4 regions of the Novimethylophilus sp. genome follow, and region 3 is predicted to be linked to each of the others. Evidence: riboswitches for the same ligand, from Rfam matches in the RefSeq annotation. Region 3 holds a riboswitch; each other region holds the start of a gene.
What was found. Region 3 has a riboswitch for cyclic di-GMP ahead of VGK14_RS13880 (EAL and HDOD domain-containing protein). Riboswitches for the same ligand answer to the same signal wherever they lie in the genome.

Region 1 (2,201 bases), on a different contig from region 3:
ATCCTGATCATCGCCACCTATGCCGTGTACAACGAGCTGGAACTGGAAAAATACAAGCCGGAACTGGTGTACGTGGATGCGATGAACCGCATCAAGGACAAGCGCCGCGACATTCCGGTGCAGGCCGCATAACTCGGTCGGATAAAAACAAAAACGGCAGCCTGGGCTGCCGTTTTCTTTTGGCTGTCGGCTGACAGCTAAACGCTGAACTTCGACACTACCGTGCTCAGGTTTTCCGCTTTCTCTTTCAGGCTCTGCGACATGCTGTGGAAGGCATTGGCTTCCTGCGCGTTCTGCTGGGACAAATCCTCGATATAAGTCACCGCTTCGGTAATGCCGCCGACTGCGGTTTCCTGCTGCGACGCCAGTGTGGCGATGGTGTCTGACATGCCGACGATGGTTTTGACCGAAGTCAGAATACCTTGCAGCGCCGCATCCGCAGATTTGGCATTACCGGCGGCGGTAGCCGCATCGCCCTGCTTTTCGCACACCGTCCTGGATACCTGCTGCGCCTTGTTCTGCAGGCTGGTGATAATCTGGTTGATTTCTTCGGTGGACTTGCCGGTACGCTGCGACAGATTGCGCACCTCGTCGGCCACCACAGCGAATCCCCGTCCGGCTTCGCCGGCGCGTGCGGCTTCGATCGCGGCATTCAGCGCCAGCAGATTGGTTTGCTCGGAAATATCGCGTATCACCTGCATCACGGTGCTGATCTTGTTGATTTCGTCTTGCAGCGAGGCAATCGACTCGGCGATGCCCTGCACATCGCTGGAAATATGCTCCAGCGCATGGATGGTCTCACCCACCACCGCACTGCCGCTGACCGCCGATGTATTGGCTTCGCGCGCCGTTGCCGCGACATTGGAGGCATGCAACGAGACATCCTTGATCTGATCCGCCAGATGCATGATGCTGTCGGCAATCTGGTGGGTACGCTCGCCCTGGCTGGCAATGGCTTCCTTGGTGCGCGAAGAGATGCCGCTCATGTCCGTCGCAGCGCCGTTGAGGTCCACCGCGGTGTCGCGCAGCGTCAGGATCAGCTTGGCAGTGCCTTTGCGAGCGTTGTCATATTCGTAGCCCATCCAGGCGAAATCGTCCTTGCCGTTGAGGCCGAATTTCTTCGAAAGATTGCCTGCCGCCATTGTTTGCAGAGCCCCGACGATGGCCGTGGCACGCCGCGCGGCGCGCATGCCGAACCATAGCGCCGTGAAGATATTCAAAATCAGAAAGGCAATGGTTACCGGCAGCGAATTGACGAAATAACTCACGACAAAGGCAATCGTCACCAGTGCGGAAAGAATCAGGAACTGCTTGCGCAGATTAAGATTCTCAACCAATTTTTCCAATATTGAATTCATGATGCCAAGATCTCCTCGTGAGGCATGGCCAGATCGACATCAGGAATGGCGTGATAGCACTGACACCGCCCACCCTTTGGTGGGGAGCAAGAAGTGTCGTCCGGCAATCCCGCTATCCTGAAATACCGCCATGGACCGGTAATTTTGCGCCCCTGCCTTACGGCCAGGCTCGCCTTTATCAAACGATGTGGTGGGATTATGGAAGCTGTGTGCCCGTTAGTCAACAACTCCGCTCCTAGAGCGGAGTTCGGGCCAGCTTGCCAGAAATTCGGCGGCAGCGGAGATTCCTTGCGCCGGATGCCTATCCAGTTCCGATTGGAACGGCAACGTTGCGATGCGTGGCGCCGGCAGACGCTGTTCGAGCGTTGCGATATTGTCCCGCAATGCCGGCATTGCGGGCTCGACCTGATTCGCCACCCAGCCTGCCAGGCGCAAGCCGGACCGCGAGACTGCATCGCTGCTCAGCAAAGCATGGTTGAGGCAGCCCAGGCGCATGCCGACCACCAGAACGACCGGCAGCTGCAGCGCGACGGCCAGATCGGCGGTGTCCTGGCTGTCGTTGAGCGGCACGCGAAAGCCTCCCACCCCTTCCACGATCACGACGTCGGCCTGGGCCTGCAGCATGGCGAATCTTTCCAGTATCGGCTCCAGCCGGATATGCGTTCCAGCCATGGCGGCGGCGATATGCGGCGCCAACGGCGGCTCGAAAGCGTAGGGATTGACCGCGTCCCGGTCCGCCTCGACGTTGCCCGACGCCAGCAGTTGCGCGACGTCATCCGATACCAGCCTGCCGTGTTCGCTGCGGCATCCGGCCGCGACCGGCTTCATGCCAACCGCGCGCAG
Region 2 (2,201 bases), on a different contig from region 3:
CCCGGCGGATAAACGCCCAGCGACTTGATCAGCAGCCTGAGTATGGTTGAGTCGAACTTTTGCGGCTGCGTGACATACATATGCGACAGCGCTTCATACGGCGTCATCGCGTCGGCCGGATTCGCCGGATTGCACAGGTTTTCGTAATCGTTGACGATCCCCAAGAGGCGCGCCAGCGGATCGATCTGCGCTTCCTTCAGATGCTTGGGATAACCCGAACCATCGACGTATTCGTGATGCTGCAGGATGATTCTGGCGATGCGCTCGGACATGCCGGATTGTAGCGCCAGCCGCGACCCCAGTTCGCAATGCATGTCTATGAACGATTTATTGAGTGGGCTTTCCGCCTTGCCGATATCGTGAAAGATCGCCGCCAGCCCCAGTTCGCGCGCATCCTCGTCGGACATGTCGAGCGCTTTCGCCAGCATCAGCGCAAGTACGGTCACGTTGAGCGAATGTACATAATTTTCCTGCTGGGAATGATTGCTGCCGACGGCGTGCAGCACCACGTCACTTTCCGTAAGTGCCGACTTCACCATCTGGTTGACCAGTAATTCCGCCTCTTCGCGGGCGCTCGCCGGATGAGCCGATAAATTACGCGTGACAGCCCGCACCCGATGGGCATCCACGACGAATTTCCGCTCGCAGGAGAGAATGATATCGTTAAGCTGTTTGAGGCGGTTCGAACGCTTCTGCAGATCCAGCGCGGGCGATACCGGTACTGCGACCTTCATGGGTGCCCATGCGGCCGGTACCGTTGGCGGCAGCAGCGGTTCGCAATCGCTGCGCAGTGGATCGTAACGCAACTGTTTCAGCTTCAGGGCGCGAATTTTCTCGATCTGGCCTTCATCTTTGATCTTGAAGTTGCTGAAGGTGAAAGGATGGCCCATCCAGCCCAGGTCGAGATGGATATAGAGGCCGACACACAACTGGTCCGGGTGGATGTAATGCGATTTCATTTTCATGACGGTCTCCTGCAAACGGGGCATTTGCCCGAGCACGAGGCTCAACATCAAGCAATGCCGTATGGAACCAGCGCGCCTCACTCGTCACGTCCGGAACTCCACATTCAAATCCAGAAACTTCCGATCAAGGATAAGGATGCAACGAAATCTGACGGGGACCTGGAACAAGGCCTGTACCGGCAGCCCCGCCGTCATAGGAATATCCCTTAGACCGGAAACTTTGCGTCCCCACCTTTCGATGGGTTTGCCTTTAATTGACCATGGCACGAACAATCGGGCACAAAAAACACGGTCAAATACTAATGCCTAAGTCTTTCCTAAATCGACCAGCAGATGCAAAACATTAACGACAAACGGAAAGCCATACCCGATAAGCGGCATTTCAGGCACAAGCGATGTGACCATTTTTATCGGGAATAGTTACACAGAGGTTACGCGGTATGCGTACTCAAGGTAGAATTACGTCCTTCGCCGGGGTGACGGAATTGGTAGACGTAGCGGACTTAAAATCTGTTTTGTCAAGTCATTTTTTCTTGTGCCGCCTAGGCGGAAGGTTAATAGTGACAACGGTTTGCGAGCATTCAAGGCGTAGCTTCGCGGCTCGGCTTGATGGCCAGGAGCCAAGCAGGAGCCAGCGGAAAGAGGTGTAGGCTCCATAGCATCGTGCAATGCCCGAGTGGTGAAATCGGTAGACACAAGGGACTTAAACAATTTGAGCCTTCGGGGGGAAACGCCCGAAGTGAAGCCCGTCAAAGTCGGCGAAAGCCCTGGATGCCCCTGCATCCGAGCCAACGCCGAGCCAAGCCCAGGCCCAGCGCTTGGGAAGGTGTAGAGAGCAGACGGCGGGCACCTACGGCCGCAAGGCTATGGTGAAGGCGTGCTCCAGACCACGAACAGCGCATGCGCTGGCGGCGAAAGCCGAAGTGGTAAGAAAATCCCTCGCCGTAAGGCGTGCCGGTTCGATTCCGGCCTCGGGCACCATCCAAAGCCGCTCCTGTTCACACAGAGGCGGCTCTTTTTTTGCGCTCAAGGCTGCGTGGCATGTTTCAACGCCAAGCACTTTTCCAGATAGCTGTCTGAGAACGCACGGAGGTTTACGCGGCGCACCGATTGTTCCGCTTGAGAACCTGGGTACTCGCGGTGGGGCAGGCAACGGGCTAGCGCAGTACCAAGCTGCGCGTGAAGGCGACCGTCCGGATTCAACTCCCAAGCGCCATTGGCTCGCCCGTCCGGTAG
Region 3 (2,201 bases):
CGATTTGCGGCGTGAGCGTCGTACCGACGATGCCGCGAATGTCGTAAGCCTTGAAGATTTCCTGGGGAAGATTCATGGATGGTTTATTTATTTAATTAACTCGGTTCAAATAGCCGATGCAGCATCTCATTGGCCCAGGTAATAGATTCCTGCTGCTTCTCCATCAGCGTAGGAATGGGAATTCCCAGCATTTCCGCCATGTCTGCGACGCTGTCGAAATCCCCGTTTTCCAGCTGGTTGCAGATATTCAGCATCACGCCGATCTTGCCTTCGCGTTCGAGCAAAGCATGGCTCACTTCATCCACCAGATTGAGGCTGTTGACGATGTCTCCGATCGGCATGCCCAGCGCGCTGTCTGCCAGTGAAAGCATGCCGGCGACATAGGCACGTTCGGGCATGATGTTGACGGATTCAGCCATCGACTCCATCAATCTGCCGCGATGCACCGCCAGTTCAAGTATCGGCGTACAACCCCGGTCGTTCTGTTGGGTAAACAACAGAACCTGCAGCCATCTGCCCAACTGACGCATGCCGAGTATATGGATCGCTTGTCGGATAGAGCCTATTTTATTTGAAGAATAGAAGGCCGGGGAATTAATCAGGCGCAGCAAGCTGTAGGTCAGCCCGGGATTGCCCTTGAACGATGCCTCGATCTCGCCGAAATCCGCGTCGTTGTTCACTTTGGCCAGCAGGTTGAGCACCGCCAACCTGGTGGGGTCGGTCATGCGGCCATCGATGATGGCGGGGTGGGCAAAATAATATCCCTGGAACAGGTCGAATCCGGCCCGGCTACAGGCATGGTAGATTTCGCGCGTTTCCACCTTCTCGGCCAGCAGCCTGCAAGGCCATTGCCGCAGATAGTTGACCAGTTGGGGCAGGCTGCCGATATCGGTCTGCAAGATATCAACCTTGATGATATCCACCAACTCGAACAATGGGCACGGTTCTGCGTGAAAGACATAATCATCCAGCGCGAACTCATAGCCTATTTCCTTGAGATGGCGCACGCGAGCAATGATCTCATCGGTGATTTCGATATGCTCGAGAAGCTCCAGCGTCACCTTGTCTTTGGGTAACAGGGTGATGGTATCGCTCAGCAGCAACTCCTCGGCGACATTGATGAACAGCTTGCGGTTGCCCATCAGTTCGATCATGCCGATATGGTTGAAGGCGCTGATGATGACATTGGCGGTGGCGGCAGTGTGATCGAAAGCATTTTTCGCTTCGGGCTGCGCGTCGCGATACAGCAATTCCATCGCGACAATGACGCCGTCCGGCCCAAGAATGGGCTGATGGGCAAAACAATAATCCTTGAGTTGTGCAACAGGCATGCGGGGCCACTTTCTTGTTATGGTTGTGAGCAGGGAACCGGAGGCAGGCAGATCACAGGAGTATCATGGCTTTCGGCAGCTCCGCTATCGTATAGTGAGACACTACTTAGACCGGAAACTTTGTGCCCTCGCCTTTCGGCCGAGTTAACCCTTTCGTTGCGGTTATTTTGGGTATTTGCGGGGTGCTGTCAACTGATTTTTAGGGTTCTGCGTGAAATTTTATCCTGCTTGTTATAAATCAAGATATAAGGGTGCATGTGCCGGAGTATAATTGGCGTATGGAATTCTCTACCGAACTGCTGCACAAATACTGCAAGGCCGGACCGCGTTACACCTCCTATCCCACCGCGCCTTATTTCCATGAGGGCTTCGGGCCGGCACAGTGGGAACAGGAGCTGCGCGAGAGCCAGGACAAGGGCCGCGATATCTCGCTTTATGCCCACATCCCGTTCTGCGATACGCTGTGCTACTACTGCGGTTGCAACATGATCGCCACCAAGGACTACAGCAAGGCCGAGTCCTACCTGCAAGACCTGTTCCGTGAAATCGACCATGTCGCCGCGCTGATCAATCCGCAACGCAAGGTCAGGCAGCTGCATTGGGGCGGCGGTACGCCAACCTATCTCAAACCGGACGATTTGCGCCGCTTATACGACTACCTCGCAGGTAAATTCCATATTGCGCATGACGCCGAAATCGGCTGCGAAATGGACCCGCGCGAGCTGACGCGCGACCATATCCAGGCCCTGCGTCAAAGCGGTTTCAACCGGCTAAGCCTGGGCGTGCAGGATCTGGACGACCGGGTACAGCACGCAGTCAATCGCGTGCAGCCGGAAGCCCTGATCCGTGAAGTGTACGGCTGGATACGCG
Region 4 (2,201 bases), on a different contig from region 3:
ATATCCTGCAACGAATCGCGCATCGCAGCCAATGCCTTCGGGCTCACGCCGAGCGGGTTCTCGTTGGATGCCAGCTTGACGATATCGCCTTCATCCAGCCCCATCTCGCGCGCCAGTTCGGAAATCGGTTTCCCCGGTTGATAGGGAGCGATCGCCCGCACATACTCAGGCGCGAGTTCAGACAAAGTTTTCACGAGGGTTTCCTGATGACTTACGCAAAATGAATTGATTGCCGGACACGAACCCGGCAATCAGCAAGCATTAATTCTGCGATTTTAAATGAGAAAGCTTGCGCTGGATATTGCGCGCAATCATTGCGTCAGTTTTTCTTTGAAAAAGATTGCACATATTTATCCAATTCGGCGGAAGCCGGCCGGATATCCGGTGAAATCGATACGCGGGCGAATTCAATGACCATCCTCACCGGATAACCGTTCAGATGCGCAATAATGCCGGTCTTGATACAGGTAAAAAATTGCTCCTCGTCTTCCGCAATATTCTGCAACAGCTTGGAAGCGGGGCCCAGGAAACCATATGCCAGCAAAATGCCGAGAAAGGTGCCCACCAGCGCGGCGGCAATCTTGTGCCCAAGCTCATCCTGCGGACCGCCTATCGACGCCATCGTGATCACGACACCCATAACGGCGGCAACGATCCCGAACGCCGGCAGCGACTCCGCGAGATACGTCAACGCTTCAACAGGCTTGTTTGCCGAATGGGCCGCCGATTCCAGATCGATATCGATCAGATTCTCGATTTCATAGGCATTCATGTTGCCGCTGACCATGATCAGGAAATAATCACAAATAAATTCGACAGTGCGCTTATCCGCCAGTACCTTGGGAAATTTTTCGAAAATGGGACTGTTATAAGGGGCGTCGATATCGGGCTCTATTCCTATCATCCCTTCTTTGCGAATTTTCATCAGGATTGCATACAACAAGGCCAGCGTTTCCGCATAAAACTCCTTGGTGTATTGCGAGCCGCGCAGTATCCTGCCTGCGGCGAGCAGGCACTTCTTCAGTATTCTGCGCGGATTGGATATAAGGAAGGCGCCGAAACCGGCTCCGCCGATGATGACCAGTTCCGCGGGCTGGTATAACGCCGCGATGCGGCCTTCCTCCATGGAGTAGCCGCCCAAAACGCCTACGACGACGATGATGGAACCGAGAATAATGTTCATGTCTACTGCCGATCGCGGACGCTAGCTTGTCACCGGAGTGAATGGCGACGGTCCGCCGCAGTGCGCGGCCATGATAGCCGCAGACATACGTACTGGCGGTCCCGCCGTCATGGAGAATATCTCTTTAGACCGGTGACTTTGCGCCCTTGCTTTTCAGCAAGTTTGCCCTGTTCAGTAAAAGGGTGATTCTACTTGAGTAAAGTGAAGTGTCAATATCGATGCCGCCAAGTGGCGGCCGTCAGATTACCGCTATTGGATACGACCCCAGCACCTTGATGAATGCCGCGTGTTTTTCCAGTTCGGCCAGTGCGCGTGCGACCTTCCCGTCGTTGCGATGGCCTTCGATGTCGACAAAGAATACATACTCCCACAGCCCGGTATAAGAAGGCCGCGATTCCAGCTTGGTCATGCTGACGCCATTTTCGGCCAGCGGCGCGAGCAATTTGACAACGGCGCCGGGCACATTGCGCGTCGCCATCGCCAGCGAGGTTTTGTCGCGTCCCGAGGCTGCCACGTCATGCGTGGCCAGCACCAGAAAACGCGTGGTATTGCGCGGGTCGTCCTCTATGCTTTCCGCAAGCAGGCTGAGGCCGAACAGTTCGCCGGCGCGCCGGCTGGCGATTGCCGCAACCCCCTCGTTTTCGGCCGCCAGGCGTGCCGCTTCGGAATTACTGGCCACCGCTTCGCGCTCGACACCCGCCAGGTTCTGGTTCAGCCATTCGTGGCATTGCGCCAGCGATTGCGCGTGGGAATATACCTTGCGGATGGAATATCTATCGGTTTGTCTGGACAGCAGATTGTGATGCACCGGCAGTTCGATCTCACCGCAAATATTGAGCGCACTTTGCAATAGCAAATCCAGCGTGCGGCCGATCGCGCCCTCGGTGGAATTCTCTACCGGCACCACGCCGTAATCCGCCTTGCCCGCCTCCACCGCGCGGAACACCTCATCGATGGAAGCACACTGCACCGGGTTGGACAGGCCGCCGAACTGCTTGCTGGCGGCTTCTTCGCTATA

Region 1: another riboswitch for cyclic di-GMP. It lies ahead of VGK14_RS00810 (methyl-accepting chemotaxis protein); the one in region 3 lies ahead of VGK14_RS13880 (EAL and HDOD domain-containing protein).
Region 2: another riboswitch for cyclic di-GMP. It lies ahead of VGK14_RS06000 (HD-GYP domain-containing protein); the one in region 3 lies ahead of VGK14_RS13880 (EAL and HDOD domain-containing protein).
Region 4: another riboswitch for cyclic di-GMP. It lies ahead of motA (flagellar motor stator protein MotA); the one in region 3 lies ahead of VGK14_RS13880 (EAL and HDOD domain-containing protein).

What each region holds. Positions count from the first base shown of each region.
Region 1 is NZ_DASXVH010000010.1:32,676-34,876, forward strand. It holds gene panD (aspartate 1-decarboxylase) at 1-132, shown strand, start outside; gene VGK14_RS00810 (methyl-accepting chemotaxis protein) at 198-1,358, opposite strand; cyclic di-GMP riboswitch class I at 1,458-1,542, opposite strand; gene bioD (dethiobiotin synthase) at 1,575-2,201, opposite strand, start outside.
Region 2 is NZ_DASXVH010000042.1:1,239-3,439, forward strand. It holds gene VGK14_RS06000 (HD-GYP domain-containing protein) at 1-965, opposite strand, end outside; cyclic di-GMP riboswitch class I at 1,141-1,224, opposite strand; gene VGK14_RS06005 (hypothetical protein) at 1,992-2,201, opposite strand, start outside.
Region 3 is NZ_DASXVH010000099.1:8,523-10,723, forward strand. It holds gene VGK14_RS13875 (phosphomannomutase/phosphoglucomutase) at 1-76, opposite strand, end outside; gene VGK14_RS13880 (EAL and HDOD domain-containing protein) at 96-1,331, opposite strand; cyclic di-GMP riboswitch class I at 1,403-1,491, opposite strand; gene hemN (oxygen-independent coproporphyrinogen III oxidase) at 1,610-2,201, shown strand, end outside.
Region 4 is NZ_DASXVH010000098.1:5,517-7,717, reverse strand. It holds gene hisC (histidinol-phosphate transaminase) at 1-194, opposite strand, end outside; gene motA (flagellar motor stator protein MotA) at 320-1,183, opposite strand; cyclic di-GMP riboswitch class I at 1,275-1,360, opposite strand; gene pheA (prephenate dehydratase) at 1,422-2,201, opposite strand, start outside.